DNA from 2 places in the Heyndrickxia sp. FW510-T9 genome. Region 2 is predicted to be linked to the other one. Evidence: riboswitches for the same ligand, from Rfam matches in the RefSeq annotation. Region 2 holds a riboswitch; the other holds the start of a gene.
What was found. A riboswitch is a leader RNA that binds a small molecule or an ion and turns the genes downstream of it on or off. The one in region 2 is predicted to bind lysine.
Positions count from the first base shown of each region.

Region 1: another riboswitch for lysine. It lies ahead of AC3WJF_RS03990 (aspartate kinase); the one in region 2 lies ahead of AC3WJF_RS18805 (amino acid permease).

Region 1 covers NZ_JBYSWK010000005.1:2,625-25,503, forward strand. Annotated here, with positions in the region: gene fadR (fatty acid metabolism transcriptional regulator FadR) at 1-163, shown strand, start outside; gene AC3WJF_RS03955 (enoyl-CoA hydratase) at 371-1,144, shown strand; gene AC3WJF_RS03960 (electron transfer flavoprotein subunit beta/FixA family protein) at 1,285-2,058, shown strand; gene AC3WJF_RS03965 (electron transfer flavoprotein subunit alpha/FixB family protein) at 2,127-3,107, shown strand; gene AC3WJF_RS03970 (cytochrome c oxidase assembly protein) at 3,233-4,039, shown strand; gene AC3WJF_RS03975 (heavy metal translocating P-type ATPase) at 4,129-6,330, shown strand; gene trxA (thioredoxin) at 6,464-6,778, shown strand; gene uvrC (excinuclease ABC subunit UvrC) at 7,001-8,773, shown strand; lysine riboswitch at 8,839-9,022, shown strand; gene AC3WJF_RS03990 (aspartate kinase) at 9,337-10,569, shown strand; gene AC3WJF_RS03995 (YslB family protein) at 10,631-11,089, opposite strand; gene AC3WJF_RS04000 (succinate dehydrogenase cytochrome b558 subunit) at 11,753-12,382, shown strand; gene sdhA (succinate dehydrogenase flavoprotein subunit) at 12,537-14,288, shown strand; gene sdhB (succinate dehydrogenase iron-sulfur subunit) at 14,379-15,146, shown strand; gene AC3WJF_RS04015 (acyl-CoA thioesterase) at 15,517-15,972, shown strand; gene AC3WJF_RS04020 (helix-turn-helix domain-containing protein) at 16,137-16,361, shown strand; gene AC3WJF_RS04025 (MarR family winged helix-turn-helix transcriptional regulator) at 16,555-17,013, shown strand; gene racE (glutamate racemase) at 17,024-17,833, shown strand; gene AC3WJF_RS04035 (GerMN domain-containing protein) at 17,927-18,970, shown strand; gene rph (ribonuclease PH) at 19,123-19,875, shown strand; gene AC3WJF_RS04045 (XTP/dITP diphosphatase) at 19,868-20,485, shown strand; gene AC3WJF_RS04050 (metallophosphoesterase) at 20,679-21,188, shown strand; tRNA gene AC3WJF_RS04055 (tRNA-Arg) at 21,465-21,541, shown strand; gene AC3WJF_RS04060 (tetratricopeptide repeat protein) at 21,752-22,759, shown strand.
Region 2 covers NZ_JBYSWK010000049.1:15,831-27,059, forward strand. Annotated here, with positions in the region: gene AC3WJF_RS18800 (APC family permease) at 297-2,117, shown strand; lysine riboswitch at 2,336-2,528, shown strand; gene AC3WJF_RS18805 (amino acid permease) at 2,665-4,140, shown strand; gene AC3WJF_RS18810 (DUF3231 family protein) at 4,282-5,280, shown strand; gene AC3WJF_RS18815 (glycine--tRNA ligase) at 5,872-7,254, opposite strand; gene AC3WJF_RS18820 (YceI family protein) at 7,695-8,231, shown strand; gene pyrH (UMP kinase) at 8,426-9,160, shown strand; gene AC3WJF_RS18830 (ketoacyl-ACP synthase III) at 9,257-10,240, shown strand; gene AC3WJF_RS18835 (LysR family transcriptional regulator) at 10,283-11,161, opposite strand.

The DNA.
Region 1 (22,879 bases), on a different contig from region 2:
TGAATTTGATTCAAAATTAGATACAAGAGTATTCAGACAAATGATTTTTGGTACCATCGATGAAATTGTGACTACCTGGGTAATGAATGAAGAAAAATATGATTTAGTGGCACTGGCACCAGATGTTCACCGATTATTTATTAAAGCTGCCGCTTCCGTTTAATTTTATCTTAGCTTCTTTTATTTACGGACATTATTATTCATAAAAAATTTTTTCAAAACATAAATGAGTGTGTTTATATCATTAAATTATAAGAAAATGCCATTTTTAACAGATGTAGTGGACAAAATGCACAAGAATATGGCTTAATTTTAATAGGGGATTTTCCCTGCTGAAAGGATCATCAAAGAATGAGGGAGGAGAGCGGGAATGGAATTTTTGACAGTAACGAAAGAGAATCATATAGCTTTTGTCACCATCCATAGGCCACCTGCAAATGCACTTGCATCTGGACTTTTGGAAGAGCTTTCATTAGTATTTGATGAGGTAGAAGCAAGTAATGATATAAGAGTGGTTTTACTTCATGGAGAAGGACGCTTTTTCTCAGCTGGGGCAGATATTAAAGAATTTACCACTATTGAAACAGAAGAGGAATTCGGTAAGCTAGCTAAAAAAGGACAAGATTTGTTTGAAAGAATTGAAAAATTTCGAAAGCCGGTCATTGCTGCTATCCATGGTGCCGCACTAGGTGGCGGATTAGAGTTAGCAATGTCATGTCATATTAGACTTGTAACAGAAACAGCCAAACTTGGTTTACCGGAACTCCAATTAGGTTTAGTTCCCGGGTTTGCCGGTACTCAGCGCTTACCACGCTATGTAGGTATGCCAAAAGCTATGGAGATGTTATTTACGAGTGAACCAATTTCTGGATTAGAGGCAGTAGAATGGGGTCTTGCTAATCATGCATATTCTGAAGAAGAATTAATGCCAAAGGCAAAAGAAATGGCATTAAAAATTGCGGGGAAAAGCCCTGTATCGATTGGAGCCGCAATTGAACTATTAAACTATGGAAAATCGGAAAACTTTTATAAAGGTGTTGCTCGCGAGTCGGAACTTTTTGGGAAAGTTTTCAAATCGATGGATGGGCAAGAGGGAATTGCAGCATTCATTGAGAAGCGTGAGCCGAACTTTAAAGGAGAATAGAACGAAGAAATTTAATGAATTTAAACTTTGTCCAGCTCCTATCGACTAGCGGGTGAGCAAGGCGCTTATACTTTTTTTATCAAAAATTATCTTAATCTTTGAAACTCACAAAATGTTTATAAAATCTAGGAGGGTTTAGCATGAATATTTTTGTATTATTGAAAAGAACATTCGATACAGAGGAAAAAATATCACTTGCAAATGGGCAAATCAATGAAGACGGCGCTGAATTTATCATTAATCCATACGATGAATATGCTGTCGAAGAAGCGATCCAAGTTCGCGATGAGCATGGTGGCGAAGTAACTGTTATTTCTGTAGGAAATGAAGAAACAGAAAAGCAACTTCGAACTGCATTAGCAATGGGTGCTGATAAAGCTGTTCTTATTAATACTGAGGATGACTTAGATTTCGCTGATCAATTTACGACTGCAAAGATCTTAGCTGAATATTTGAAGGATAAAGAAGCAGATTTGATTATTGGTGGTAATGTGGCAATTGATAATAGCTCAGGTCAGGTTGGACCAAGGGTTGCAGACCTATTAAATATTCCATATGTAACTACAATTACAAAATTGACTATCGAAGGCGACAAAGTAACGGTAGTCCGTGATGTGGAAGGGGACTCTGAAGTCATTGAAACATCCTTACCGTTGTTAGTTACGGCACAACAAGGCTTGAATGAGCCGCGTTATCCATCCTTACCAGGAATTATGAAAGCTAAGAAAAAGCCGTTAGAAGAGCTAGAACTAGATGATTTAGATTTAGATGAAGATGAAGTGCAAGCAATGACAAAAACAATTGAAGTTTATTTACCGCCTAAAAAAGAAGCAGGGAAAATTCTCGAAGGCGAATTAGGTGAACAAGTAAAAGAATTAGTTGAGCTTCTGCACAAGGAAGCAAAAGTAGTTTGATTTTAAAAGAGTCAACAACCTATTATACAAAACGGTATATTTCTGAACATACAGGGAGGTAATTTCTAATGGCAAGAAAAGTTCTAGTACTAGGTGAGGTTCGTGACGGTTCACTTCGAAATGTTTCATTCGAAGCTATTGCAGCTGGAAAAACGGTTGCTGAAAGTGGAGAAGTTGTTGGTGTATTAATCGGGGAATCAGTATCAAGTTTGGCGAATGAATTAATTCAATATGGTGCCGATAGAGTAGTAGTAGTAGAGGATGTAAAATTAAAACAATATTCATCTGATGGTTATTCCCAAGCCTTCATGGCAGTTGTAGACAGCGAAAGTCCTGATGGGATCGTATTCGGTCATACTGCTCTTGGAAAAGACTTATCACCAAAAATTGCGAGTAAGTTAAATACTGGTCTTATCTCAGATGCTATTAGTGTTGAGGTAGCAGGGGGGAATCTAGTATTTACTCGTCCGATTTACTCTGGTAAGGCTTTTGAGAAGAAGATTGTAACAGACGGAATTATTTTTGCATCTGTTCGTCCAAATAATGTTAACGCGTTACAGAAGGATGAAGGGAAAACAGGTGATGTAACCTCTATTTCTGTCGACATTAAGGACCTTCGTACGATCATTAAAGAAGTTGTTCGCAAGGCAAGTGAAGGCGTGGATCTATCGGAAGCAAAAGTAGTCATTGCTGGTGGCCGCGGTGTGAAAAGCACTGAAGGCTTCGAACCGTTGAAAGAGCTTGCAAATGTACTTGGCGGTGCAGTAGGAGCTTCACGTGGAGCTTGTGATGCTGACTATTGCGATTATTCCTTGCAAATTGGTCAAACAGGTAAAGTAGTTACTCCAGATCTTTATATTGCTTGTGGAATTTCAGGTGCCATTCAGCATTTAGCTGGGATGAGCAATTCAAAGGTAATCGTTGCTATTAATAAAGACCCGGAAGCGAATATCTTTAAAGTGGCAGACTACGGTATCGTTGGTGACTTATTCGAAGTAGTTCCAATGCTGACCGAAGAATTCAAAAAGCTGAAAGTAGCACAATCATAATACGAATATTTGAAAAAAAGTGCAAAGAATAGCAATATTCTTTGCACTTTTTCTTTTTAACAGAATATTGTTTAAGAAAAAAGCATTTATTATATGGATACATACCTTAGGATGGTGGTGCAGATATGCTTTTTTCCATTTTAAAAGATCAATATACATGGAATGTATCGCTATTTGTTATTCTATTATTTATAGCATTAGCATACTTGTATTTGCCTAGGAAAGGTAGACTAAAAAGATATGATCATAAAATTCAACCAATTCTTTTCTTAGGTGCTTTATGTTTCCTATATCTGCTAAGAGGAAGTCCACTTAACGTAATAACCCATTTATCTTTCAGTACACATATGTTACAAATGAGCATAATTTATTTTTTTATTCCACCTTCACTTTTGCTAGGTCTTCCACCATCCATTTTGCAATTAAAATATCTTAATAAAAGGAATCTCCAAATTGTTAGGATGATCACCATTTTTGCTCTGTTTCTCTTTGGTATAGCATTGTTTCTATACCACTTACCGATAACAGCAATTCGGATTATGGAAAACTCTGATTATCACGAAGCATATTTATGGATTATGTTTATTTTATCCATGATTATGTGGCTTCCGATTTGTATACGTAATGGTAATATCGAAAACCGATTTATGGATAAAAAGAATTATGCAAGATTAACTGCAATGATTATTACTCCAGCATGCTTATTACTAATCATTCTTCCATTTGATCCAAATAACTCTCCACTTTTTTCCCATATGACAGCCCTTTGCATACCTCCAGCATATTTAAACCACTTGCTGCCATTCCCATTTAACACAAAATATGATCAACAATTTGCAGGAGTAATCATGTTTTTGATGCATAAGTTAAGTATTTCATTCAATTTTAGTTTAGAGAAGGTGTTCAAAAATACATCAGTAAAGGAACGGTAAATGTTCTAATGAATTTATACAATAGTTCTAGTTGGAAAATCACTTAATATACTTAATAATAATGGACAATTAGAAGCTGGTGATTACATTTGATAGAAACTCTCCATCTTGACATTAAAGGAATGTATTGTAGTGCATGCTCCGGGAGAATTGAAAAATCTGTATTGAAAATGGAAGGAATTTTTGATGTAAACGTAAATTTAGCTACCGAAAAAGGAAGAATTGTCTATGATTCCGACTATACTAATAAATTAAAAATACTGGAAAGGATAAATAAATTAGGATATTCTCCAAGCTTGTTAAATCATAAAGATTACAAGGAAGAGGAGAAAAAAGATGCAGAAATTGCTTCGTTAACTTTGAAAGTGATATTTTCTATATTGTTTGCAATTCCATTAGTGCTGACGATGTTTGTTCAGGCGGATTGGTTTAATTTCTATTTGCCGAGAATTTTTTTAAATCCTTGGTTTCAACTTTTAATAGCAACACCTGTCCAATTTATTATAGCTTATCCATTTTACAAAGGGGCTTGGAATTCGATTAAAAATCGAGGAGCAACGATGGATGTGCTTGTCGTAATTAGTACAACGTCTGCCTATTTTTATTCTCATTATCTTACTGTTCGATCATTACATATGGACCATGTTGGTAATCCCATTCATTTACACTTTGAAACCAGTGTGTTAATCATTACTTTTGTCTTAGTTGGAAAACTAATGGAGGCTAAAACAAAAAGAAAAACTTTGGATGCCATTCATTCTTTACATAAATTAAAAGTGAATTCAGCTACAATCCTTGAAAATGGTAATGAGGTAAATAAATCGATTAAAGACATTATTCCTGGGGACATTATTTTAGCTAAGCCAGGAGAAAGAATCCCTATTGACGGACAAGTTATTAGTGGATTTACCACGATAAATGAATCTATGCTATCAGGTGAAAGCATTCCAGTTGAGAAAAAAAAGGGAGATCTAGTATATGCAGGCACCATTAATCTAAATAGTGTTATTCAATTAAAAGCAACAAAAGATCATACCGAGACACTTTTATCAAAAATCATTCATATCGTTGAAGAAGCGCAATTATCCAAGCCACCTATTCAAAACATAGCAGACCGATTTACCTCGATATTTGTTCCAATCGTTTTTATTCTTGGAATCATGACATTTCTTATTTGGTACTATATTTTAGCTCCAGGTGTTATGAATGAAGCTACCGTGAATATGATCGCTGTTTTGATTATTTCTTGCCCATGTGCATTAGGTTTAGCTACCCCTATGTCGATTATGGTTGGAAGTGGTCAAGCCGCAAAGCAAGGTATCCTTATTAAAGAAGGCCGAATGATTGAGTTAATCAGTAAAAATAATATTGTAGTACTCGATAAAACGGGAACTATCACAAAAGGACGGCCGCAAGTTACAGAAATATTAATTCGGAATATGGATCAACATTTATTTCTGCAGCTTGTCGGTTCAATCGAAAATGGGGCTAACCATCCTATTGGCAGTTCAATTGTGGAGGAAATCAAAAGAAAAGTCACAGATATTCCTATAGCAACAAATACGGAAGTACTAGTTGGATACGGAGTTCAAGGAACTGTGAATGATAAAAAAGTTGTAATTGCAAGCGCAAGGTTTTTTAAAAACCAACAAAGGATGGACCATTTACAAGTTCACAAACAGGTTGAAAAATTTGAGCAAGAGGGTAAGACCGTCATGCTTGTTTCTATAGATAATAGAATTCATGGGATTATTGCAGTAAGAGATGAAATGAAAAAATCAGCAAAACAGGCAATTACACGTTTAAAGAGAATGGGTTTGAAGGTTGTTATGCTATCCGGTGATAATCCAAGTACGACTAAAAGCATTGCCAAAAAAACAGGAATTAATTATTTTGAAGCAGAAGTTTCGCCACAAAGAAAGGCAGAATGGATTAAAACTTCTCAAAAAGCTGGAAATAAAATAATGATGGTTGGAGATGGAATTAATGATGCTCCAGCACTATCAATGGCTGATGTTGGGGTAGCTCTTGGGACTGGGACGGATATAGCTATTGAGGCCGGTGATGTAACTATTATGAATGGTGATTTAAATAGACTAGCTGATGCAATTTTGATTAGTAGGAAAACAATGGTCAATATAAAGCAAAATTTTACTTGGGCATTCATTTATAATTTCATCTGCATACCTTTGGCGATGATAGGGATATTGCCCCCTTGGTTTGCAAGTGCGGCTATGGCATTTAGCTCCGTCTCTGTTGTATTAAATTCACTTCGTTTGAAAAATATGTAGGTTTGGATTACTATTATGGCTGGTGAATAATGAAGATATCGAAGGGAAATGTAATATTGAATCATTTCATTAGCAACATTTTCATTAGGATGATATACTTTCATTAACGTTAAAAATTAGGAGGCAAGTGAAAATGGCAATAACTCATGTTACAGATGGAAACTTTGCTGCCGAAACAGGCCAAGGTTTAGTTTTAGTAGATTTTTGGGCTACATGGTGTGGACCTTGTAAAATGATTGCTCCAGTTCTTGAGGAAGTAGATGCAGAACTTGGTGATAAAGTGAAAATTACTAAATTAGATGTTGATGAAAACCAAGAAACAGCAAGCAAATTTGGTGTAATGAGCATCCCGACTCTTATTTTATTGAAAGACGGAAAAGAAGTGGGTAAAGTTATCGGTTATCAACCAAAAGAAGCATTAGTAGAGTTTATTAATAATCACGCATAAAGAACAAATGCGAAAGCGTCTTGCTCATCGGCTAGCGGATTTCGTAGTCTGCGACTGAGAAATCCGCTAGCCGATAGGCGCTATTGAAATTGAAGTACAAATTTCACCTGTAGCTAGACGTAGACAACTTTTATAAAAGGTTATCCACAGTGTGAATTTTATAATTTAAAGTGAAAACGAAATCCGAGTCTTACGACTCGGATTTTTTGAAAGGTGAAAGACATGAACGAAATCATTAAAAATAAACTTGCCCTCCTGCCTGATCAGCCAGGTTGTTATTTAATGAAAGATCGACAAGGCACCATCATTTATGTAGGGAAAGCAAAGATTTTAAAAAATCGAGTTAGGTCCTATTTTACTGGTACACATGATGGAAAAACGCAAAGACTTGTAAGTGAAATTGAGGATTTCGAATATATCGTAACCTCTTCGAACATAGAAGCTTTAATTCTTGAAATGAATTTAATCAAAAAACATGATCCGAAATATAATGTCATGTTAAAAGACGATAAAAGCTATCCATACATTAAACTAACGAATGAACGACACCCGCGTTTGATTACCACAAGGAAAGTCAAGAAAGATAAGGGTAAATATTTTGGCCCATATCCGAATGTACAGGCAGCTAACGAAACAAAAAAACTATTAGATAGAATCTACCCATTACGAAAATGCTCCACTCTTCCGGATCGTGTTTGCTTATACTACCATTTAGGCCAGTGTTTGGCCCCATGTGTTAATGAAGTGAAAGAGGATACGTATCGAAATATGATTGATGATATTACTAGATTCTTAAATGGCGGTTATCGAGAAATAAAAATGGATTTAACAAAAAAAATGGAGCAAGCCGCTGAAAATTTAGAATTCGAAAGAGCGATGGAGTACCGTGACCAAATAACTCATATTGAAACAACTATGGAAAAGCAGAAAATGACAATGAACGATTTCACGGACCGAGATGTGTTTGGATATGCAGTAGACAAAGGTTGGATGTGTGTACAAGTATTTTTCATCCGCCAAGGGAAACTGATTGAAAGAGATGTGTCACTGTTTCCGATTTATAATGAGCCTGAAGAGGAATTTCTGACGTTTATCGGTCAATTTTACCTCCTACCTAATCATTTCAAACCTAAAGAAATTCTTATTCCAAAAGAAGTTGACATGGAAATGGCTGAGCAATTATTAGAAGTAAAAATTGTTCAGCCAAAAATTGGTGCGAAAAAAGATTTAGTAAAGCTAGCAGAAAAAAACGCAACTATTGCCCTCAAAGAGAAATTTGCCTTAATTGAGAAAGACGAAGAAAGAACGATAAAAGCGGTCGAATTACTCGGAGACAAAATGGGGATATACACACCTCATCGAATAGAAGCATTTGATAATTCAAATATTCAAGGAACTGATCCTGTATCTGCAATGATAGTTTTTATTGATGGGAAGCCTGAAAAAAAGGAATATCGAAAATACAAAATAAAAACGGTAAAAGGACCGGATGATTACGAGTCCATGCGTGAAGTAATAAGAAGAAGATACAGCAGGGTTTTAAAGGAAGGCTTACCGATGGCCGATTTAATTATTATAGATGGTGGAAAAGGGCAAATTGATACGGCAAAAGATATATTAGAGAATGAACTCGGATTAGATATTCCTGTCGCAGGACTTGCGAAAGATGAAAAGCATAAAACCTCTCAGTTGTTATACGGAAACCCTTTAGAAATCGTGCCATTAGGAAGAAATAGCCAAGAATTTTACTTATTGCAAAGAATTCAAGACGAGGTCCATCGATTTGCAATTACATTTCATCGTCAGCTTAGAGGAAAGTCAGCATTTCAATCAATACTCGACGATATTCCTGGAATTGGGGAAAAACGAAAAAAACAACTACTTAGACATTTTGGGTCGCTGAAAAAAATGAAAGAAGCTACATTTGAAGAATTTGTAGAGATTGGAATTCCTCAGAATGTAGCAGAAATTTTGGCGGAGAGACTGGAAAGTTAGCATAGTCAAAAAATTTTTTTTAAGGTATAATATATAGAAATTAAATTATTTATCACAGTAATATTATAAGTGATAGAGGTGCAAAACTTATCAGTAAGAGCTTTGAGAAAAGTGAGTTTCGATGAAAAGCGATGAAAGGAAGTTTTGCCGAAGTGGAAATTGGCTCATTTTCAATTTCCGCTGGTTCTGCATTGAATAAGTGTAGGATTGTCAAGGTGTTACAGAACATCTTGGAGAGCTATCTCGTGTTTGTGATTTTCGTATTAGTTATTATTTTACGTATTCACTAGAGCAATGAGATATAATTCTCATTGCTCTTTTTAGCTCTTTAGGAATGCATGTTTTAGTAAGGCTTTTTTCGTATAAATTGTTGTTTTTCGTAAATCGTTATGAATACTAACCTAGAGTAGCTTCGGGGCATTTTTTCGTTTTATAATTTATACATTTTTAACCAAGATAATGTTGTTACCTAGAGTTTTCTTATACAAAAGCAGCGAAGTTTAAGAAAGAGCCTTTCGTAAACACCAAATAAATTGATTATACTACGAAAGCAGGCGAAAATGGTGGGTTTAGTTGTACAGAAGTTTGGTGGGACATCCGTTGGGACAATCGAGAGAATTCGTAATACTGTAACGAGAGTCATCGCAGAGAAGAAGAAAGGAAATGACGTTGTTGTCGTTGTGTCAGCAATGGGGAAAACAACGGATCAGCTTGTAACATTGGCAAAGGAGCTTTCTCCATATCCAAGTAAGCGTGAAATGGATATGCTTTTATCAACTGGTGAACAAGTGACCATTTCTTTATTGTCAATCGCATTAGTTGAAGCTGGCTTTGATGCTGTTTCTTTAACAGGCTGGCAAGCTGGAATATTAACGGAAAATGTTCATAATAATGCAAGAATATTAAACATTGATCAAACAAAAATTCAATCGCATTTGCAAGCTAATCGTATTGTCATTGTAGCAGGTTTCCAAGGTATTGCAGACAATGATGAAATCACGACTCTGGGCAGAGGCGGTTCTGATACATCAGCGGTAGCACTTGCTGCAGCGCTTCGTGCGGATAAATGCATGATTTACACAGATGTAACGGGGGTATACACGTCTGATCCCCGCTATATCCCATCAGCAAGAAAGTTGAATGCTGTTTCATACGATGAAATGTTGGAATTAGCAAATCTTGGAGCTGGTGTGCTTCATTCTCGAGCAGTTGAGTTTGCAAAAAATTATCATGTACCGTTAGAAGTATGTTCAAGTATGGTGATAGAAGAAGGAACCGTTATTGAGGAGGAAGTTCAAGTGGAGAAAAGTTTAATTGTTCGTGGAGTTGCATTTGAGGATGAAATAACAAGGATCACTGTTTTTGGTTTGAAAAATAAATTAACAAATCTATCTGGCATTTTTACTACATTGGCTGCCGAAAATATAAATGTAGATATTATTATTCAAAACCAGACGGTTGGAGAGAATCCATATCTTTCTTTTACCATTAAGCACGGGGATTTACGGGATACCATTCAATTATTAGAGGCAAAACAAAAAGAACTTTGTTTTGATCATTTCGAATATGAGTCTGGTTTAGCGAAGGTATCTATTATTGGCTCTGGAATGATATCAAACCCTGGTGTTGCAGCAAAAATGTTTGAAAGTCTAATGGAAAATGAAATACAAATTAAAATGGTCAGTACATCAGAGATTAAGGTTTCAACCGTCTTAGAAGTATCCCAAATGGTAAATGCTGCACAGATTCTTCATTCAGCATTTGGTCTAGATGCCGTAGAACAAAAGGTGAATTAATACTCGCGACAAAAAAAAGCCTGATTTTTTCAGGCTTTTTTTGTCGTAATGAGATCAACCGTTAAATGAATGTATCCTTCCGATCCCAGCGAAGAGTCAGTCGAATCGATTGAGTTTTCTTCATAACTTCTTCATATGCTTCTGTTCTTACTTTTTTTTGAGTTTGAATCTGTTCTGCTAAAAAACCAGCTTCAAGCTTATAGCACCCATCTGTTTTTAATTTTAAGTGTCGCGAAATAAGTGGGCTTGTTAACTCAAATTCCATGCCATGCTTATCTTCTTTCATAATCTTTAAGTTGCCCCAACCAGCTTCCTCGAAAAAAGTAATAACCTCATCTAAAGATAGTAACGGAAACTTCCGCGCAAGATGCTTGCCTGCCCAATATAAAATTTCCGGTGTTTCCTTGCCAAGCAATTCAGGTAGTAATATTTCTCTAATTAATTCATAGCCAAAGGCAGGGAGTGATAACTGTTCTGTATTTTCTTTATTTTCTTGCTCTAATGATAATGTTGATCTCAATTTATTCCCCTCTTTCTATAAGGCTCTTTTCTTAAACTTGGGTGTATTTGTATACGAAAGGTTTTGGTTACAACCCTATTTAAGTTAAGAATGGAAAATTCCATAAGAAAAGATGCCCCGACACCAATCTATATTAGCATTTATAAATAATGACGAAAAGCCACAATTAATGTGAAAACCGCCTCTTATAAGGTTATTATATACAAAAAAAGCAATCAGTTTGATAAAAAATTTTTACAAAATCGTAGCCAAAAATTACATTTTATAATTCTTTTTAAAAATTTATTCTTAAAAGTATATGTGAGAGAAGGATAAACAGTATTGGCATTATACGACAAGGCTCTTTTCTTAAACTTTACTGTTTTTGTAAGAGAAGATTATAATGTTTTCTTTAATAGCCATAAATATTACTAGCCTTTTTAAGAATAGATAGCTGTTCTTAAGTTAAACTTAAGAATTAAAACAATTTGTGAAAAACAATCCGTTATACGAAAACAGTATTCGACTAATTTCTGTATTCGTTTCCTTGACGCTTAAACTAAGCGGGAGTAAAATGGTTATGTCACATAAAAGCATAAAACTTGATGCATAGTAAGGGAAATGATAGTACAAAAATTATTAGAAGATTTTGCTATGCATGTTAAATTCTAAGGGGGGTAAATTGTGGCCGGAAATCGTGAATTTATAAATCGCAGAATACATTCATTGCTAGGGGTTATTCCTATTGGTGCTTTCTTAGTCGTGCATTTAGTAGTGAACCATTTTGCAACACATGGCGCAGCATCTTTTAACCATGCAGTTTCATTTATGGAAAGTCTGCCATTTCTCATTTTCCTTGAAATTTTTCTTATTTATTTACCACTGCTGTTTCATGCAATTTACGGATTTTATATTGCATTTACAGCACAAAATAATGTAGGCAGACTAGGATTTTTCCGAAACTGGATGTTTTTATTGCAACGTGTATCAGGTGTCATTGTCTTTATTTTTCTTGTATGGCATGTATATGAAACTAGAATTAAAGTGGCACTTGGCCAGGAATCACTGGATTTCAATATGATGCAAAGTATTCTATCTAATCCAGCCATGTTCATTTGGTACATAATTGGAGTAATCGCTACTATTTTCCATTTCTCTAATGGATTATGGTCATTCTTAGTAAGCTGGGGCATTACACAATCACCACGTTCACAACAAATATCATCTTATGTGATGATAGTAGTGTTTGTAATCTTGTCTATTATCGGTTTACGCGCACTATTCGCTTTTGCTTATCCAGGATGGTTTGCATAAGGAAAAAGGAAAGAAAGTCTTTTACTTTCTTATTTTTATCGGAAACATTCATCAGTGTTCTTTAGGCCCGATCTCTAACACCTTTGATGATGACATAGGTTCAAAGTAAAAGGCCTTATATCGGTTTTTTAGTTTTAAAAAGGAGTGAGTCACGATGAGTAAGGGAAAAATCATCGTAGTCGGTGGTGGGTTAGCCGGCTTGATGGCAACAGTTAAAATAGCAGAAGCAGGAAAAAAAGCAGATTTATTTTCTTTAGTACCAGTTAAACGTTCTCACTCTGTGTGTGCACAAGGTGGAATAAATGGTGCGGTAAATACAAAAGGTGAAGGAGATTCACCTTGGATCCATTTTGATGACACGGTTTATGGAGGAGACTTTTTAGCAAACCAACCTCCTGTAAAAGCAATGTGTGATGCGGCACCAGGAATTATCCATTTATTTGACCGCATGGGAGTTATGTTTAACCGTACTCCAGAAGGATTATTAGATTTTAGACGTTTTGGTGGTACACAACATCACCGTACTGCGTTTGCAGGTGCTACTACAGGTCAACAGCTATTGTATGCACTTGATGAACAAGTACGCCGTCATGAAGTTGCCGGACTTGTGAATAAGTATGAAGGCTGGGAGTTTTTAGGAATAGTAAAAGATGATGACGGAGTTTGCCGTGGAATAGTAGCTCAAAACCTGACTTCAATGGAGATAAAAGCATTTGAAGCAGATGCAGTTATTATGGCTTCTGGTGGACCTGGTATTATTTTTGGTAAATCTACTAACTCTATTATTAATACAGGATCAGCAGCATCTATTGTTTACCAACAAGGTGCTACTTATGCAAATGGTGAATTCATTCAAATTCATCCTACAGCTATCCCAGGGGATGACAAGCTTCGCCTTATGAGTGAATCTGCTCGTGGTGAAGGTGGACGAATTTGGACATATAAAGATGGTAAGCCTTGGTATTTTTTAGAAGAGAAATATCCTGCATATGGAAACCTAGTTCCTCGAGATATTGCAACACGTGAGATATTTAATGTATGTGTTGATCAAAAACTTGGAATCAATGGTGAAAATATGGTTTACCTTGACCTTTCACATAAAGATCCACATGAACTTGACGTGAAGCTTGGTGGAATCATTGAAATTTATGAAAAATTCGTTGGAGAAGATCCACATAAAGTTCCTATGAAGATATTCCCAGCTGTTCACTATTCAATGGGTGGCTTATGGGTTGATTATAAGCAACATACAAACATCGAAGGTTTATTTGCTTGTGGAGAATGTGACTTCTCTCAACATGGTGGGAATCGCTTAGGTGCAAACTCATTATTATCTGCAATTTATGGTGGAATGGTTGCGGGACCAGAAGCGGTTAACTATATTGAAGGATTAGAAAATAGTACAGACGGTTTATCCTCTACTATTTTTGATAATGCAGTTAAAACAGAAGAAGAAAAATGGAATAACATTCTATCTCTAAATGGTACGGAAAATGCTTATGTACTTCATAAGGAACTAGGCGAATGGATGACAGATAATGTTACCGTAGTCCGTTATAACGATAGACTTCAAAAAACAGATAATAAAATTCTTGAATTGATGGAACGTTATAAAAATATCAATGTAAACGATACAGCGAAATGGAGTAATCAAGCTGCGGCGTTTACTCGTCAATTACAAAATATGTTACAGCTTGCACGCGTTATTACAATTGGTGCATTAAATCGTAATGAAAGCCGTGGAGCTCATTACAAACCAGATTTCCCTAAACGTAATGATGAAGAGTTCTTGAAAACAACTTTAGCTGATTATGATGCTGCTAACAACACACCTAAATTTAGCTATGAAGAAGTTGATGTATCTTTAATTAAACCTCGCGAACGTGACTATACAAAAAAACATTAATATTTGATAGATAACTTTGCGGATATTGATGTATCCCTTATACAGCCTCGTTGTACGCGATAATACTTAAAAGAAAGAGGAGAAATAAGGATGAGTGAACAAAAAACGGTACGTTTTATCATTACACGCCAAGATAATCCGAATTCAGCGCCTTATGAGGAGACATTTGAACTCCCGTATCGTCCAAATATGAACGTAATTTCATCATTAATGGAAATTCGCCGAAATCCTGTTAATGCTAATGGTGAAAAAACAACTCCAGTTACTTGGGATATGAACTGTTTGGAAGAAGTATGTGGGGCTTGTTCAATGGTAATCAACGGAAAGCCAAGACAATCTTGTTCAGCACTCGTTGATAAATTGGAACAACCAATTAGATTAGCGCCAATGCGTACATTCCCAGTTGTAAGGGATTTGCAAGTTGACCGCAGTCGTATGTTTGATTCACTTAAAAAAGTGAAAGCATGGATTCCAATTGACGGCACATATGATCTTGGGGAAGGTCCTCGTATGCCTGAGAAAAAACGCCAATGGGCATATGAACTTTCTAAATGTATGACTTGCGGTGTTTGTCTTGAAGCATGTCCAAATGTAAATAGCAAATCGAATTTTATTGGACCCGCTCCATTATCACAAGTACGTTTATTCAACAGCCATCCAACAGGTGCAATGAATAAAGATGAGCGTCTTGAAGCTATCATGGGAGATGGAGGACTTGCTAATTGCGGTAACTCGCAAAACTGTGTACAGTCTTGTCCCAAAGGTATTCCTTTAACAACTTCGATTGCTTCCTTAAACCGCTCTACATCATTTCAAATGTTTAAAAACTTCTTCGGAAGCGATAACATGGTTGATTAATAACAAATGTGGAAGCGCCTTGTTTATCGGCGTACGAATTTCGTAGTCTTCGACTGAGATAAAGGAAACACAGTGAGGTAGTCCACGAACTGATGTTGACTTATCGTAGGGAGGAGACGGAGAAATTCGCTAGCCGATAGGCGCAGTAGCTAGACGCAGATAACTAATATAAAATGTTATCCACAATGTGAAATTTTATTATTTCCTAGAGTATAAAAAGATCTTCAGTTTTAAACTGAAGATCTTTTTTTATTTTGGGAATTACTTTATTAGATTATAGAATCTCCCCTTTTTTATGATTGCTAAGCAAGATATAATAAAAAGAAAAGAATGAACATTCATTCATTTCTGGAGAAAGGAGAGAATACCAGTGGAAAAAATATCTTATATAGAGGAGCTTTCAGTTTGGAAAGATGAATTTTCCTTTTTTCATCCCATTAAGGTTAGGTTTTCTGAAACGGACATGTTTGGTCATCTTAACAATACCGTTGCTTTTACATATTTTGAAGAAGCAAGAATTGAATTCTTAAATCATAAAGGCTTCATGGAAGAATGGGTAACGAATAAAAAAGATGCTATTCCAGTTGTAGCTGATTTGCAATGCGATTATATAAAACCAATATTTTTTGGAGATACCCTTCATCTTTTTGTAAAAGCTAATCAAGTCGGAAACTCTTCCGTTGATCTTCATTATCTAGCGATTAACCAAAAAGCGGAGGTATGTCTTGTTGGAAGAGGGGCAATGGTACAAATGTCTACTATAACAGGAAAGGGTGTACCATGGGAAGAGGAAGAAAAGTGTAAGTTGTTGAAGGAAAATAATTAAAAGCAGTTAATCTGAACCAAGAAAATAGCACATTTTTCTTTTTTTTCTTTTTTTCGTTGTCTCTAGATGTCACTCTCATTATTTCTTTCACATATGATATTCTGACAATCAAAATACCCATCCCCGCGGTTTAAAGCTGGCGAAGGCAAGGAGGGTTACAATAGTTGAAGGACAACGAATTCACACACAAACCGCTGCTTACAAAAAGAGAAAGAGAAGTGTTCGAACTGCTAGTCCAAGACAAAACAACGAAAGAAATTGCAAGCGAATTGTTTATCAGTGAAAAAACAGTTCGAAATCATATTTCCAATGCCATGCAAAAGCTTGGGGTCAAGGGGCGTTCTCAAGCTGTGGTAGAACTTCTACGCATGGGAGAGCTTAAGCTTTAAACAAAACCGGCTGCTGATGGCAGTCGGTTTTGTTTATGTGAAAAATTCTGCAATATCCTGTATTAACCCAAGATTGAATTGTAGGATATCATATGTTTTTCCTAGTATGTAAATAAATCTTTCTTGAAATTTCAATTAAAAAAGGTGACAATGTTTGTAGATGCTTATTTGTTTTAATTGGGGGTTTGCAAATATGATTAATGAGAGTGAATTAATACAGCATGAATTAAATACTGTTGCTAGAATAGAGAAAGATCTACGGTATATATCTGCAATTATAAAACAAAAGGGACGTGAGCTCCTTAGTAATTATACAATTACTCCACCACAATTCGTAGCTCTTCAATGGCTATTTGAAGAAGGTGATATGACAATTGGTGAATTGTCGAATAAAATGTATTTGGCATTTAGTACAACAACTGATTTAATTGATCGTATGGAAAAGAATGAATTAGTAGTCCGTGTTAAGGATGCCCACGATCGTCGAGTTGTAAGAATTCACTTATTGGACAAAGGGAATAAAATGATTGATGAAGTAATTAAAAAGAGACAAGTTTATTTGCAGGATATTTTAAAAAATTTTTCGTCTGATGAAGTTTTAAAATTAAAAGACAATCTAATTAAACTACACCATGAAATGAAGACAGAATGAGGCGAGATGCTTGAAACATCCAATAGGAATTATTGATTCAGGGGTTGGTGGGTTGACCGTTGTGAAGGAAGTTATGCGCCAATTGCCAAATGAAACTATTTATTATGTTGGAGATACTGCGCGTTGTCCTTATGGTCCACGACCTGTTGAAGAAGTAAAAGCTTTTACTTGGGAAATGACTAATTTCTTAATGAGATATAATATTAAAATGCTTGTTATTGCTTGTAATACTGCAACTGCAGTCGTTCTAGATGAAATTAGATCCGTAATTAAAATACCCGTACTTGGTGTTATCTACCCAGGTGCGAGAGCTGCCTTAAAGTTGACAAAAAGCTTTAAGATTGGTGTTCTCGGTACGGTTGGGACCGTTAATAGCGGCGCTTATGAAAAAGCCTTAAAATCAATTAATAGACGTGTTAAAATCACATCTCTTGCATGTCCTAAATTCGTTCCCTTAGTGGAGAGTGGCGAATACCATGGACCATTAGCTGAAAAAATTGTCTATGAATCTCTTGAACCAATTCGCGAGTCTGATATTGATATACTTATTCTAGGTTGTACTCATTATCCACTGCTTGAAGATCTTATAAAGCAAGCAATGGGTGAGCATATACAAATTATTAGCTCCGGGGAAGAAACAGCAAGAGAGGTCAGTACGATTCTTTATTTTCATGATATTTTTAACCTTGCTGATACTTCGCCAAAGCATAAATTTTTTACTACTGGCTCTAATAAACTATTTTCTGCAATTGCTTCAGATTGGTTAGAACAAAATATAGAAAACGTAGAAACGATTTATTTAGGAGAAACCATTTTTTAATAAGATGGTTTCTTTTTTTTATTTTATAGGGTCTAATTCAATCGGATAGCTCGTATAAATAGTAGTACAAACTGTCGTTAGGAGGAGTACAAAATGTCTAAAAAGGTTAAGAATACCATTGCTGTTACCGTACTTGCTTCAAGCATGTATCTTTCAGGATGTGGACTGTTTAACAGCGAAAAAAAAGATCAAATTGATCCGCCACAAAAGGTTTCTTACGGAAAGCAAGAAGGAACGAAGACTAATACGAAAGTAGACGAGAATTCGGTAATGACGGAGCTATACTTAATGGACAAAAATGGCTATGTGGTTGCGCAAACACTGGCACTGCCAAATACAACAAGTGTTGCGAAACAAGCTCTTGAATATTTAGTGAAAGATGGTCCTATTGAAGAAATGCTTCCAAATGGTTTTCAAGCAATGTTGCCGGCAAATACACAAGTAGATGTCGCGATTAAAGATGGGACAGCTACTGCTGATTTTTCAAATGATTTTAAAAAATATAAAGCAGAAGATGAACAAAAAATTCTTGAGTCTATTACATGGACACTTACACAATTTAACAATGTGAAAAAAGTGGAAATCAAAGTGAATGGCTATAAGCTTTCACAAATGCCTGTTAATGGAACTCCGATTAATCCAAATGGCTTGTCTAGGAAAGATGGTATTAATCTTGATGCATCTGGAGTTGTTGATATTACTAATACTCATCCACTAACGGTCTATTACCCTGCGCAAAACAATGCTGAAGAAGTATATTATGTACCTGTGACGAAACGTATTGGAAATACGGAAAATAATGATATTAAAGCAGTTGTAAGTGCATTAGCAAATGGCCCAAATCAAAATTCCAATCTTCTTAGTGCATTTAATTCTGACGTAAAATTATTGTCAGATCCAACAGTGAAGAATGGAAATGTAACTCTTAATTTTAATGAAGAAATTATCAGCAGCTTTGAACAAAAGATAATCTCTGATGAAGTATTAAATCCATTAGTACTTTCACTAACAGAGTTACCGGACATTAAGAAGGTATCAATTGAAGTGAATGGAAACACGAAGCTGATTGATGAGAAAGGAAAGTCATTAGAAGAACCAGTAACAAGACCTGAAAAAGTTAACACAGGTAGTTTTTAATGACTATTTTTTGATATACTAAAGAATGTAACTAGAGGTCGGCTCATGCCGCCTCTTCTTTCATGTAGGCTATTTTCTTAAGTCTTGCTGCTTTTTCATCAAAAGTAGAATTAATACGAAAACAGCGCTAGTTCAAAAGGAGGTAAAAATTTTTGAGAGTAGATGGTAGAAATGCAGATCAATTACGGCCAATACATATAGAAAGCAATTATTTAATACATCCTGAAGGTTCGGTACTTATTACAGTTGGTGATACGAAAGTCATATGTAATGCTAGTATTGAAGATAGAGTTCCTCCTTTTATGAGGGGTAGTGGAAAAGGCTGGATTACTGCAGAATATTCTATGCTTCCGCGCGCCACAGAGCAAAGAAATATTCGTGAGTCTTCAAAAGGAAAAGTTTCAGGTAGAACAATGGAAATTCAACGTTTAATTGGCCGGGCATTAAGGGCTGTTGTTGATTTGGAGCAAATTGGTGAGAGGACTGTCTGGATAGACTGCGACGTGATTCAAGCCGATGGTGGAACAAGAACTGCTTCCATTACAGGTGCATTTGTCGCTATGACATCAGCACTGAACAAATTGTATGAGAGAAAAGCGATTAAAAAATTTCCTATAACAGATTATTTGGCCGCAACGAGTGTAGGAATTCTAAAAGAAACTGGGGTTGCATTAGACCTGAACTATGCAGAGGATAGTACTGCAGAAGTAGATATGAATGTTGTTATGACCGGTAATGGAAAATTTGTTGAACTACAAGGTACTGGAGAAGAGGCCACATTTTCTGCCGAGGAGCTTCAGCAATTATTAGATACTGCTCAAAAAGGGATTAAGGAATTAATCGACTATCAAAAACAAGTACTCGGTGATATTTCTTCCAAAATAGAGGGTAATATAAATGAATAAAAGTATACTGGAGAACAAACAAGTCATTATCGCAACAAAAAATATAGGAAAAGCGAAAGAATTTGAAAAACTGTTTTCTCCATATGAAATTAAGGTACTAACTTTGTTAGATTTTCCTGATGTTTCTGATATTGAAGAGACAGGAAAAACGTTTGAAGAAAATGCAATTTTAAAAGCGGAAGCAATAGCTAAGCAGTTTCAAACAATGGTTATCTCGGATGATAGCGGTCTAATCGTAGATGCATTAAATGGTAGACCAGGTATTTTCTCCGCTAGGTTTGCAGGTAGCGACAAGAATGATGAAGCAAATATTCGCAAGGTGCTTTCCGAAATGGAGCAAGTACCACTGGAGAAGCGAACTGCAAGATTTTATTGTGCTATTGCTCTAGCCATTCCTGGTGAAATAACAAGAACTGTTTCTGGCATTTGTGAAGGAGAAATATTGAGAGAGAAGCGCGGGACAAATGGTTTTGGCTATGATCCAATATTTTCTATAAAAGATAGGGGTTTAACAATGGCTGAAATACCGTCGGAAGAAAAAAATCAAATTAGTCATCGTGCTAAAGCGATTCAAAAACTTATTTCTATGATTGAAACTGTTTTCGCATAAGTTGTTGTTTTTCGCACATTGTTTAAACTTCTTTATAAGGTGTAGTTTCGGGGCATCTTTTCTTAAAGGAGATTATTATCCATTCCAAAAAAGAATGAAGAATTTCTGTTCTGGGATTTATCATTATAAACTTACTATGTTTAAGAAAAGAGCCATTATTGAAGATATACTAAATTGATTAGGATGATGGGGAATGAAGTTACTAGTGGTGAGTGATAGTCATGGATTAACAAGTGAATTAGGTGAGATAAAGAATAAATATCATAATAAAGTTGATGCTATGATCCACTGTGGAGATTCAGAATTACAGGCTGACAGTAATGAAATGCAAGGTTTTTTAAGTGTTAGGGGAAATTGTGATTATGATCGTACATTCCCTCTCGATATTAAAGAAAACATTAAAGGCAATACCATTTTTGTTACACATGGACATCATTATAATGTCAAAATGACCTTAATGAATCTTTCCTATAAAGCGAAAGAAGTGGATGCTGATTTTGTGTTCTTTGGTCATTCTCATGCACTTGGAGCTGAAATGATAGATGGAACATTATTTTTAAATCCTGGTAGTATATTTATGCCGCGAGGTCGCAAGGAAAAGACATATGCAATTGTTGAAAAAATTGACCATCAAATAACAACTAAATTTTATACAAACAATCATCAAGAACTACTTCCATTAAGACATCTATTTGTATTATAATAAAAACCTATTGCAGTAAATATTTACTGCAATAGGAAAGTTTTAATAATATTTTTCTTAAAATCTGTTGACAAACAGATGATATACAAATATAATAAAAAATGTCTTAAAGAGAATATGACATAAATTAAAATGTCCCAGTAGCTCAGCACGACCGAATACGCTACGAAGCAACACTTCAGCGTACAGATCGAGCAACATCTTGAATAATCTTTCTGAGAGCTGGACGGGATATACTTAATTTTCATTTCAAACTTTATAATTAAATATTATAATGTCCCAGTAGCTCAGCAGGATAGAGCAACAGCCTTCTAAGCTGTGGGTCGGGGGTTCGAATCCCTCCTGGGACGCCATAAACTAATACATACAAGCTTACCTTATGGTAGGCTTTTTTTGTTCCTAATAACATGTTTGTCTATCAGCTTGAGGCAGCTTTTCCGAAGCGAAAGAAGTGTAGATTGGCCAACAACGTATTGTAATTAAAATTGGATGATAGGCCTTTTTGTAAATTCCCTCATTTATATGCTACACTATTCCCGATTATGGTAAAGGCGGTAACAAAAATGAGAAAAGGTAAAAAGCTAAAAAAGAAAGAGAATATCGTTTATTTCCCAGGTCTGCCACAACGTCTTCTCTCCATGGGAATAGAACAGTTGGAAATGAAAAATTATGAGACTGCAGCAAATTTTCTTTTGCAGGCGAGAGAAATGGAAGGAAATAGTCCAGATATAGAAACCGCATTACTTGTTGCCCTTTCTGAAATGGGAAACTTCGAAGATACAAGAATATTATGCGAAGATATGCTAAAAAAAGGTATCGGGGATTATTTTGAAACAATTGATATTTATTTAATGGTATTAATTCAACTTAAAGAATATAAAAAAGTAGCGGAAACGATAAAAATCCTTATTGAAGAAAAAGAAATACCACTAGAAAAACTTAATCATTATGAAAAACTACTTCAATTTAGTGAAAAAAGGTTTGGAGTCGATACGATTAACTATCCAACTAGTCATGAAACAAAAGAGATCCTAACATCCACAAACATTCATGAACAAATACTTGCAATAGCAGGTTTAATGAATATAAACATTCAACCATACATAAAAGAATTAACAAGGTTTCTCGGTAATCGCGAGCAGCATCCTTTTGTTCAAACCATGGTTCTGAACATTCTTAAGGAACATGGATTTGAAAAAAAAATAGCTATCGAAAAATTTCATTATAAAAGTGCTATTAACCCTACTGAACTTCAGCCGTTGTTTGAAACTCCTTTTTATATAGAATTGAGAAATCAATTGCAAAAAAATATTGAACAGAAAAACCCATCTCTATATGAACAAATTAAAATAATTATGGATAAGCATTTTTTTCTCTTATATCCATTTGAGTTAGAACCAAGTAATGTAATGTTATGGATGGCTGCGTATCATTCGATGGGACAGGAGCTTTACGGGGAACAAGTCAGTCAGGAAAATATGTGTGAAAATTATCAAATAAAAGAGTCGGAATTAAGAAAATGTCTTGAATTTCTACGTATACTTGAAGAAATTTCTTTGCCTAATCTTTAGCACCGTCTTGAAACACATAAATCCTATGTTATAATGTAATGGTTGTATTGTGTATTATTCAACATAATTCTTTTTTCTATTTTAAAAATGGATAGGGTAAATCTGCGTAAGTAGCTTATC
Region 2 (11,229 bases):
TCCATCCCTTCTGTGGTTTTTTGCGTGCTTTTTAATAGAAAAGCGGAAGCGCCTTGCTCATCGACGTACAAACTGTAGGGCTTCGACTGAGATAAAGGAAACACAGGGAGGTAGTTCACGAGCTGATGTTGACTTATCGTAGGGAGAAGACGGAGAAATCCACTAGCCGATAGGCGCTGTAGCTGGACAATACGAAATGCGAAAGTGACATAGTTCTAGCATACAAAATAAAGTTTATACATTCTTACTTTTTAAGAAACAATAATAATATGAACATATTTTAAGGAGAATCATCCATGTACAGCTCAATCAAACGATTTTTAATCGGAAGACCATTGAAATCCCATGAATTAGGTGAGCAAAAATTATCTAAATTAAAAGCTCTTGCTATTCTTTCATCGGATGCTTTATCATCGGTTGCTTATGGAACGGAGCAAATATTAATTGTTTTAGCATCCGTTAGCACGTTAGCCCTATGGTATAACATTCCAATTGGTGTGGGAGTTCTTTTTCTTTTATTGGCATTGACCCTTTCTTATAGACAAATTATTTTTTCTTATCCACAAGGTGGTGGCGCCTATCTTGTATCTAAGGAAAACCTCGGGGTGAATTCCGGGTTAATCGCAGGTGGATCTTTACTTGTCGACTATATATTAACGGTTGCTGTTAGTATCTCATCAGGTACTGATGCCATTACATCTGCATTTCCTGTATTGCATCCCTTTAATGTTGAAATCGCTGTTTTTCTTGTGATATTAATTACGATTCTGAATTTGCGTGGATTAACGGAATCCGCAACTGTTTTAGCTTATCCTGTCTATTTATTTGTATTTGCGATTATTTTCTTAATCATTGTAGGCATTTATAAAGTGGCTACAGGACAAATATCTCCTAATCTACATCCTCATTTAGGGACACCTGTTGCGGGGATATCATTATTCTTGTTATTACGTGCCTTTTCAACCGGATGTTCGGCATTAACAGGTGTAGAAGCAATATCGAACGCTATACCGAATTTTAAAGATCCTGCTCCTAAAAATGCTGCAACAACGTTAGCATTGATGGGAGGAATTCTTGCCGTCCTATTTTCGGGTATTACTTTTTTATCCTATTGGTACGGAATCTCTCCAAGTCCAACGGAGACTGTTGTTTCGCAAATCGTATCTCATACATTTGGACGAAATTTCATTTATTACTTTGTGCAAGGTACAACAGCCTTAATCCTAGTTTTAGCTGCAAATACAGGGTTTTCGGCCTTTCCACAGCTAGCTTATAACTTAGCTAAGGACAAATATATGCCGAGGATGTTTACTATGCGGGGAGACCGCTTAGGCTATTCAAATGGAATCATTTTTTTAAGTATTTTATCGATTATTTTAATTATTGGCTTTAAAGCAAGAACGGAGCATCTAATTCCTTTGTATGCAGTTGGTGTTTTCATTCCATTTACTTTATCGCAAACAGGGATGATTTTGAAATGGATGAAACAAAAACCAAAAGGCTGGGTAACAAAATTAATTATCAACTTAGTCGGCGCACTAATTTCTTTTATCGTTTTTTCGATTATTTTTGTAACAAAATTCCATCAGGTTTGGTTTGTCGTGATTTTTCTTCCTGCCGTGGTTTATCTTTTTCATAGTATTCATAAGCACTATAAAACGGTTGGCGAGCAGTTACGTTGCTCTCGTCCAACAATCGAAAAAATTAATGGGAATGTCTTTATTGTACCTGTTGCAGGTATTACGACTGTTGTCGAAAGGTCCATTAATTATGCGAAGTCTTTAACGGATGAAGTAATTGCTGTCTATATTGCTTTTGACAAGGAAGATGAAAAAAGAATGGAACAAAAGTGGGCGGAGTTGAACAATGGAGTACGTTTAGTAACACTCCACTCCTCATACCGAAGCATCATTTATCCATTATGCAAATTTCTAGAAACAGTACAAACGAAGGTAGCTGAAAATGGGTATGTAGTGACCGTATTAGTTCCACAGTTTATTCCGAGAAAAAGATGGCATAATATCTTGCATAATCAATCTGCCTTACTTATCAGAGCTAGGCTGCTTTGGAGTAAAGATATTGTTGTTGCTACACTTCCATATCATTTTAAAAAGTAAGATAAGAAAAGGGCAGACATCTTGCTCACGGCGTACGGTTGAGTGAACTAATTTAAATGAAAAAAACTTATACTTTCTTATCATTAATTTTTAGAGGGTGGAATTATTAATTCCAGCCCTCTTTTTCCTTTTTCATTTGCAATATCTATTGATTTTTGTCGAAAACACACTATAATATAACAATGTACAAATTGAATATATAAAAATCCTCATCAATCCGGTGAGGTAGAGGTCGCGACTATTAATAGTAAAACGGATGAAATGCTAAGAACATTAATGACTCCGTTTGAAAGGAATTAGTCGCCGAAGTTAAACCATTTTCTTTGGATGGTTTGGCTGGGGCTGTCTCCAAACAGGAACAGAACTGTCACGTTTGTCCCTACCAGGCAAACGTGTTGTGCTATCTTTCGGAAGGTATGATGCGGGTATTGTGATAAGCCGTCGATTTTACTTTCGACGGCTTTTTTGATTCCCCTTTCCTTCCTATAAGGTTCCAGACACCCAAACATTGGGTGCCTAGCACCAACAGCAACTAAAAGGGAGTGTAATAACATTGGAAGTACATTCAGAAACAAATGTAAAACATGTTAATAGCGAGGCACAAACATTAAAGCGAAGCCTTAAATCACGTCACTTAACGATGATTTCTCTTGGAGGAACTATCGGAACTGGACTTTTCCTTGCAAGTGGAGGAGCTATCCATACCGCAGGACCAGGAGGAGTGATTGTTGCCTATTTATTAATCGGAATTATGGTTTATTTCCTTATGACTAGTCTTGCAGAAATGGCTGCTTATATGCCGGTTGCCGGTACTTTTAGTACGTATGCTACTAAATTTGTTGATCCTTCATTAGGGTTTGCCCTTGGCTGGAATTATTGGTATAACTGGGCGATAACGATTGCAGCAGAACTTTCCGCAGCGACTATAATTATGAAGTTCTGGTTTCCGCATACACCATCCCTTATTTGGAGTGCGATATGCTTAATCATCATGTTTTTACTTAACTATCTATCTGTCAAAGGCTTTGGTGAAGCGGAATTTTGGTTTTCCATAATAAAAGTTATTACTGTTATTGTGTTTATTATTACCGGCTTTTTAATGATCTTCGGAATTATGGGAAATAACCCAGTAGGCTTTAAAAACTTTACTATTGGAGATGCTCCCTTCCATGGCGGATTCATGGCATTGCTCGGGATCTTTATGGCAGCTGGTTTCTCTTTTCAAGGTACAGAACTTCTCGGAATTGCAGCGGGAGAAAGCGATAATCCTGAAAAAAGCATCCCAAAAGCGGTAAAACAAGTATTTTGGCGCATCCTATTGTTTTATGTTTTTGCCATTCTTGTCATCGGATTATTAATTCCATACACGGATAAACACCTAGCAACCGATAATATTACGATGAGTCCATTTACGATTATTTTTAATAAGGCTGGGATTGCTTTTGCAGCATCTGTAATGAATGCAATTATTTTAACTGCTGTATTATCTGCTGGTAACTCCGGAATGTATGCTTCTACACGAATGTTATGGGATTTAGCACGTCAAGGAAAAGCACCTAAATTTTTGGCTAAGTTAAACAAAAATGGTGTACCAGTAAACGCATTAATCGTTACATCCCTAATCGGAACATTAGCATTCCTCGCTTCCTTTTTCGGAGATGGAGTTGTATACACTTGGCTATTAAATGCTTCAGGTATGTCTGGTTTTATCGCTTGGCTAGGAATTGCCATCAGCCATTATCGCTTCAGGAAAGCATATGCCGCGCAGGGGCGGGATTTAAGTGAGCTTCCTTATCGATCTAAGCTATTCCCATTCGGACCGATTTTCGCTTTTATTCTTTGTGCGATTGTTATCATTGGACAAAATTATCCTGCTTTTATGGCCGATAAAATTGATTGGAACGGAATTTTAGTATCCTATATCGGTCTACCATTATTTATAATCGTTTGGCTTGGATACAAATTTGTAAAGAAAACGAAAGTAATACCTCTTCAGGAATGTGATTTTACCTATAAAAATTAATCTTCTCAAGACCGTCAAATAGACGGTCTTTTTTATGAACCTTTATATATTCAAAAAAACATATGAATTTTTTCATGACGAATAGAACTCTTTTAATTATCAAATTCTAATAATACCTTTTACTGTAGAGGAGGGTCATAAATGGCACAAACCAGACTGACAAGTGCTGAAATTGGCGGACTTTGGTCCACCTATATGAATACCAGTATGGAGTGGTGCCTAATTACGTATTTTCTCCACCATATTAAGGATTCTGAGATAAGAACTATTCTTGAACAAGCTTTAGTGTTCTCAAATAAAAGATTAGAATTTGTAAAAGAAACTTTTTTAAATGAAAATATCCCGATTCCGGACGGCTTCTCAGAAAAAGATATAAACTTAGAAGCGCCACCATTATTTTATGACCCTTTTGCCCTAACCTTTGTCTATTCACTTAGTAAGATGGATATGATTTTATTTTCTTTCATCACAACAAGTATTTGCCGTTTAGATTTACAGGAATATTTCACAACCATTGTAAAAGAAAATACAGATCTTAATGCGGCTTCCACTACTTTATTGTTATCAAAGGGATTGTACGATAGGCCGCCAATGATTCCATATCCTAGTGGGGTAGAATATATTCACAATGAGTCGTATATAAACGGTTTCATTGGCAAAAAGCGGCCATTGAATGTGATCGAAATCACAGAGATCTTTTCCAATATTGAAAGAAATTATTTTGCCATCTTACTTTGTACGGGACTAATTCAAGTAATCAAGGATCCAGAAATTAAAGAGTATTTGAGTAAAGGGAAAGAAATATCGGAGAAGCAGATCAATCTTTTTAATGATGTATTAATGAAGGAAGACCTTCTAGGAATGGTACCTATCAATATGGAGGTTACAGATTCTACCGACTCCCCCTTTTCAGATAAACTCGTCATGACGCTTTTTTCTGCTTTAAATGCCATTGATATTACCCTAATAGGTCATGCTCTTTCTTTTTCCTTTAGAACCGATTTGTCTGTTCATTATAGTAAATTTATCGGAGAAATACTTTTATATTCAAAAAAAGGCTTTGACATTTTAGTTGATCGTAAATGGCTGGAAAAACCACCTGGAGCTCCTGACAGAGGAAAGTTGCAGAATACAAAATAAAAAGAGCAGTGAACATCTTCTGCTCTTTTTCCTCTCCCTAAATATTTCCTGTCGATATTTCTTCCATTCTTACTTGTGGGAGAAGTTAACAATTCAATCCATTTATTAATAGCTGAAACCATAAATTTGGATTGCCCAATAATGGAGGTTGAACTCCCAACATTGGATACAATACTCCTAACTTTTTGAGGAATCCTCCCAACTTTTGCGGATAGCTTCCCAACCTAATTTGGATTGCCCAATAATGGAGGTTGAACTCCCAACATTGGATACAATCCTCCGAACTTTTCGAGGATTCCTCCCATCTTTTGCGGATAGCTTCCTAACCTAATTTGAATTGCTCAATAAATGAGGTTGAGCTCCCAACATTGGATACATTTCTCCCAACCTTTTGAGAATTTCTCCGAACTTTTGTGGAAACCTCCCAACTTTTGTAGAAATCCTCTCAACTCAATATGAAATGTCCAAAATGGAGATCGAACTCCAAACAAGAATACAATCCTCCGAACTTTTTGGGAAAACCGCTAAACTTCAGTTAGAGCTAGACAACATCACGAAAAAAGACACCTTCGAAAAGGTGCCTTTCTAAAATTAAAATTGAATTTTTTCTTCTAGGAATTTTTTCAAATCGCTAATCGGAAGACGAGTTTGTTCCATTGTATCGCGATCCCTCACTGTAACCATTTGATCCTCTACTGAATCAAAATCATAAGTAATACAGAATGGTGTACCGATTTCGTCCTGGCGACGATAACGTTTTCCGATAGATCCCGTTTCATCGAAGTCAACCATATAATCCTTAGCAAGTTCCGCAAAAATCTCGCGAGCACCATCGGATAATTTTTTCGATAATGGTAAAATAGCTGCCTTATACGGTGCTAAAGCTGGATGTAAATGCATTACTGTTCTAGAAGTGCCATCTTCTAACGCTTCTTCTTCATAAGAATCAATTAGGTAAGCAAGTGTAACACGATCTGCACCAAGTGATGGTTCAATACAATATGGAACATAGCGTTCATTTGTTTCTTGCTCTAGGTAAGTAAAGTCCTCACCTGAGTATTCCATATGTCTCTTCAAATCAAAATCCGTTCTGGAAGCGATACCCCAAAGCTCTCCCCAACCAAACGGGAATTTATATTCAAAGTCTGTTGTTGCATTACTATAATGAGATAATTCCTCGTCTGAGTGATCGCGAAGACGAAGATTTTCTTCTTTTATACCTAATGTTAAAAGCCAGTTCTTCGCATTGCCCTTCCAATAATCGAACCATTTTAACTCTTCGCCAGGCTTACAGAAGAATTCAAGCTCCATTTGTTCAAATTCACGAGTACGGAATGTAAAATTACCTGGTGTAATTTCATTTCGGAAGCTTTTTCCGATTTGACCAATACCAAATGGCAGCTTCTTACGCATCGTTCTTTGTACATTTTTAAAGTTTACAAAAATACCTTGTGCTGTTTCCGGACGAAGAAAAATTTCATTTGTACTAGATTCCGTTACACCTTGGAAGGTTTTAAACATTAAATTAAATTGGCGGATGCCTGTGAAATCCTTGCTACCGCAATCTGGACAAACAATGTCATGCTCTTTAATGAGTTCTTCCATTCGTGAAAACGGTAGACCATCCACTACCATTTCAATACCCTTTTCTTCGAGAGCATTTTCAATTAGTTTATCAGCACGATGTCTCGCCTTACAATTTTTACAATCAATCATCGGATCGTTAAAATTGCCGATATGTCCAGAAGCTTCCCATGTTCTTGGATTCATTAACACTGCAGAATCCAAACCTACATTATAAGGAGATTCTTGAATAAATTTTTTCCACCAAGCTTTTTTTACATTATTTTTTAACTCCACACCTAATGGACCATAATCCCAAGTATTCGCTAATCCTCCGTAGATTTCAGATCCTGGGAAGACAAATCCTCTATGTTTGGCATGTGAAACAACTTGTTCCATGTTTGTACTCATCATTAATCGCTCCTTTTTTGTAAAAAATAATAAAAGCCCTCATCCTCAGACTCACTCGAGTCTGGGGACGAGAGCTGTACTCACGCGGTTCCACCCCAGTTGATGCACAAATATGTACATCCACTTTCCAATGTATGACTCCAGATTGCCGTTTCACTAAGTCTCTTATTGGGCTTTCACCATCCCCAATTCGCTTGAAAGAAAATTCCTTAGTTACTATAGATCCTTCAACATCATATACTTTATTTTTAATGATTATATTACAAGATGGTTTTCTGGAAGTCAATGTTCATGGAATATTAATTTTTTCAAAATAAGGCTATTGACATTTATAACTTAAAATAATATACTTACTTACATAAAGTAACTTGATGAATAATTTATCGTCAAGTGTGAAAACTATATTCAATCTAATTTTAATTATAATGGAGGAAAATCAAATGACAAAATGTAAATGGGTAGTAGACGCAACACATAGTGGTGTAGATTTTTCTGTAAAACATATGATGGTATCTAAAGTAAAAGGAGCATTTCATTCATTTAATGCTACAATCGAAGCAGATCCAACAAATTTAACAACAGCAAACATTGACTTTACTGTAGATGTGGCAAGCATTGATACACGAAATGCTGATCGAGATGGCCATCTTAAATCAGCGGATTTCTTTGATGCAGAAAAATTCCCTACAATGACATTTAAAGCAACAAGCATCACGAAAAAAGGCGAAGATGAGTACGCTGTGACTGGTGATATGAGCATGCATGGTATAACTCACCCAGAAACATTCAACGTAACATTCGAAGGTGTTGCGAAAGATCCTATGAGCGGTGCAGAAAAAATTGGTTTCAGTGCAGAAGGAAAAGTAAAACGCAGTAATTACGGTTTAACTTGGAATGCAGCTCTTGAAACAGGTGGCGTTCTTGTTGGCGATGACATTAAAATCAATATTGAAATCGAAGCTGGAAAAGAAGCTTAAATTTTTTTGAAAAGTAATGGCTAATTGATGAATAATTTCGTATAATCGAATAAGTAAAATTATCCATTACGGGAAGGAGTGGTCTGTATGAAAATGAAAAAATCTTTTCAACATCCATTCCTTTTTATTCATTTAGGAGCAAGGCATTAGCCTTTGCTCCTTTTTATTTGTCTAAAACGAAGGGAGAGCTTTATTTGGTAAAATATCAACGAGTTTTACTGAAGCTTAGCGGTGGTGCACTTGCAGACCAAAACGGGAATAATTTTGATTCGAGCCGCTTAGAGCACATTGCGAATGAAATTTTATCCGTTGTTCAATTAGGGGTTGAGGTATCCATCGTTGTTGGAGGCGGAAATATTTTCAGAGGGAAGCTAGCCGATGAATGGGGTATTGATCGTGTGGAGGCAGATAATATTGGAACACTCGGAACCATTATTAACAGTTTAATGTTGCGAGGAGTTTTAAAAAGCAAAATGGATAAAGAGGTTAGGGTCATGACATCTATCCCCGTTACAACTGTAGCTGAGCCGTATATTCGCTTAAAAGCGATGAATCATTTGGATAAAGGGTATGTGGTTATTTTTGCAGGTGGTAATGGTCAGCCCTATGTCACAACGGATTACCCGAGTGTTCAAAGGGCACTGGAAACTAACTGCGAAGCAATTCTTGTCGCAAAACAAGGGGTTGATGGAGTTTACACTGGCGATCCGAAACTAGATCCAAGTGCGAAAATGTATACCCACCTTAATTATAATGATGTTGTACAAAACAATTTGAAAGTGATGGACCAATCTGCCTTACTGCTTGCACGTGATCATCGATTACCTGTCCATGTATTTAACTTTGATGAAATCGGTGTGATGAAGAAAATTTGCATGGGGCAACATCTTGGTACATTAATCAGTCATGATAAATCCATTTTGATGTAGATCTGTTGCAAAACAGATCTTTTTCATTGACACATTTATTACCTGGTACTAATATTAGTTATTAATACTAACCAATAAATAGGATGGTGAAATTTTATGTACTCAACAGCTCGAATTACGGCAATCGGTACTTATGTGCCAAATAAAACCTTGCGAAATGAAGATCTAGAGAAAATGGTTGATACAAATGATGAATGGATCGTCCAAAGAACAGGCATGAGAGAAAGAAGAGTGGCGGCAGAAGAAGAATTTGCATCCACCCTTGCATTTAAAGCAATTGAAAATTTAATGGAAACATATAATAAAAGTTTGAAGGATGTTGATTGTATCGTTGTTTCCACCACAACACCGGATTATGCCTTTCCTAGTGTTGCATGTCTAATTCAAGAATATTTTCATATTCCTCATACCGGAGCATTTGATTTAAACGCTACTTGTGCAGGTTTCACCTATGCTCTGCATGTAGCTAATACCTTTATTACTTCTGGCATGCATCAAAAAGTGTTAGTTGTTACAACCGAAACTTTAACAAAGGTAACCGATTATACTGACCGATCCACTTGTATTTTATTCGGAGACGGTGCAGCAGCTGTGTTAGTGGAAAAAGATGAAGATAACCCAAGCTTCCTAGCTACCCATATGGGAACGAATGGAGAAGGTGGGATACATGTTTACCGAACGAATCTGGCTACTACCATGAATGGCGTTCCTTTAAAAGCAGACGGAAATATTGTCCAAAATGGTCGTGAGGTTTATAAGTGGGTATCTAGGACACTCCCTCCTTCCATCGAGAAACTAATGCAAAAAGCTGGAAAGGAACTTAGCGATATTAATTGGTTTGTGCCACATAGCGCGAACCTCCGAATGATTGAATCAATTTGTGAACGTTCTGGTATCTCGATTGAAAAAACTTTAACGAGTGCTGAATTTATGGGGAATACCTCTTCTGTTTCTATTCCTCTTTCTTTGCAGCTTGGAATGAATGATGGCAAAGTCAAAAATGGCGATACTATTATGGTTTATGGATTTGGTGGAGGTCTTACACATGCCGGCCACATTATTCGTTGGGATTTGGATTGACATTCTGAAGGGGTGCCTCATTTTCCGTGAGACACCCCCGTTTTATTTTTGCAAAGGAATAAATATGTTCTCTCTTAATAGGTTCAGGAATACTTCTAGAGCTTTCGTCTGAAAAGGCGTTCTAGTAATGACAGAGAATTCACGATTAATAGGCAGACCTTTGATATCGATAATTTTTAAGGAATCTAATAAAATCTCTTTCTGAATGGTCCAATTGGAAAGCAGGCTAATCCCAAGTCCCGCCTCCACTGATTCTTTAATTAGCTGCGTACTGCCAAACTCCATTAATTTTTTGGGAGTAATGTTCCATTTTTCAAAAAAAGAATCCTGCGCCTCCCTTGTCCCTGAACCAGGTTCACGCACAATCCATGTTTCTTTTTCTAAATTCTTTTTATTTATAGTATGGTGCTTGGATGAAGCCACAATCACCATCGAATCTTCGGCAAGTTTTTCTACAATCAAATTTTTTTCCTTATAATTTCCTTCAACAATTCCCACATCCAGCTGATGATTCGCAACTAACTCTGCGATCTCCGTCGTATTTGCGATTGTTATCGCCGGATCAATATCCGGATAACCTGACTGCAATTTAGCCATGATATGAGGCAGAATGTATTCACCGAATGTATAGCTTGCACCTATGCTCAAGGCACCGCTCGCTTTATTGGTTAGATCATCTACAATTCTTTGCATTTTTGTGTACAAGCCTAGTATCTCCTTCGCATGATGGTAAACAACATCACCCGCTTTATTCAACCGAACATATTTATTTGTTCGCTCCAAAAGCCGCGCTCCAACCATTCTTTCAAGTGTTTGGATATACTGACTGACAGCCGGTTGCGTCATATGAAGTTCCTCTGCAGCACGAGAGAAGTTCCCCTTTTCCACAACCGTAACAAATACATGTAAGTATTGATCCATCACCATTCCCCCTTTTACCTCTATTATATAACTTTACTTATGATTACTATCATAATGATTTATTTTTC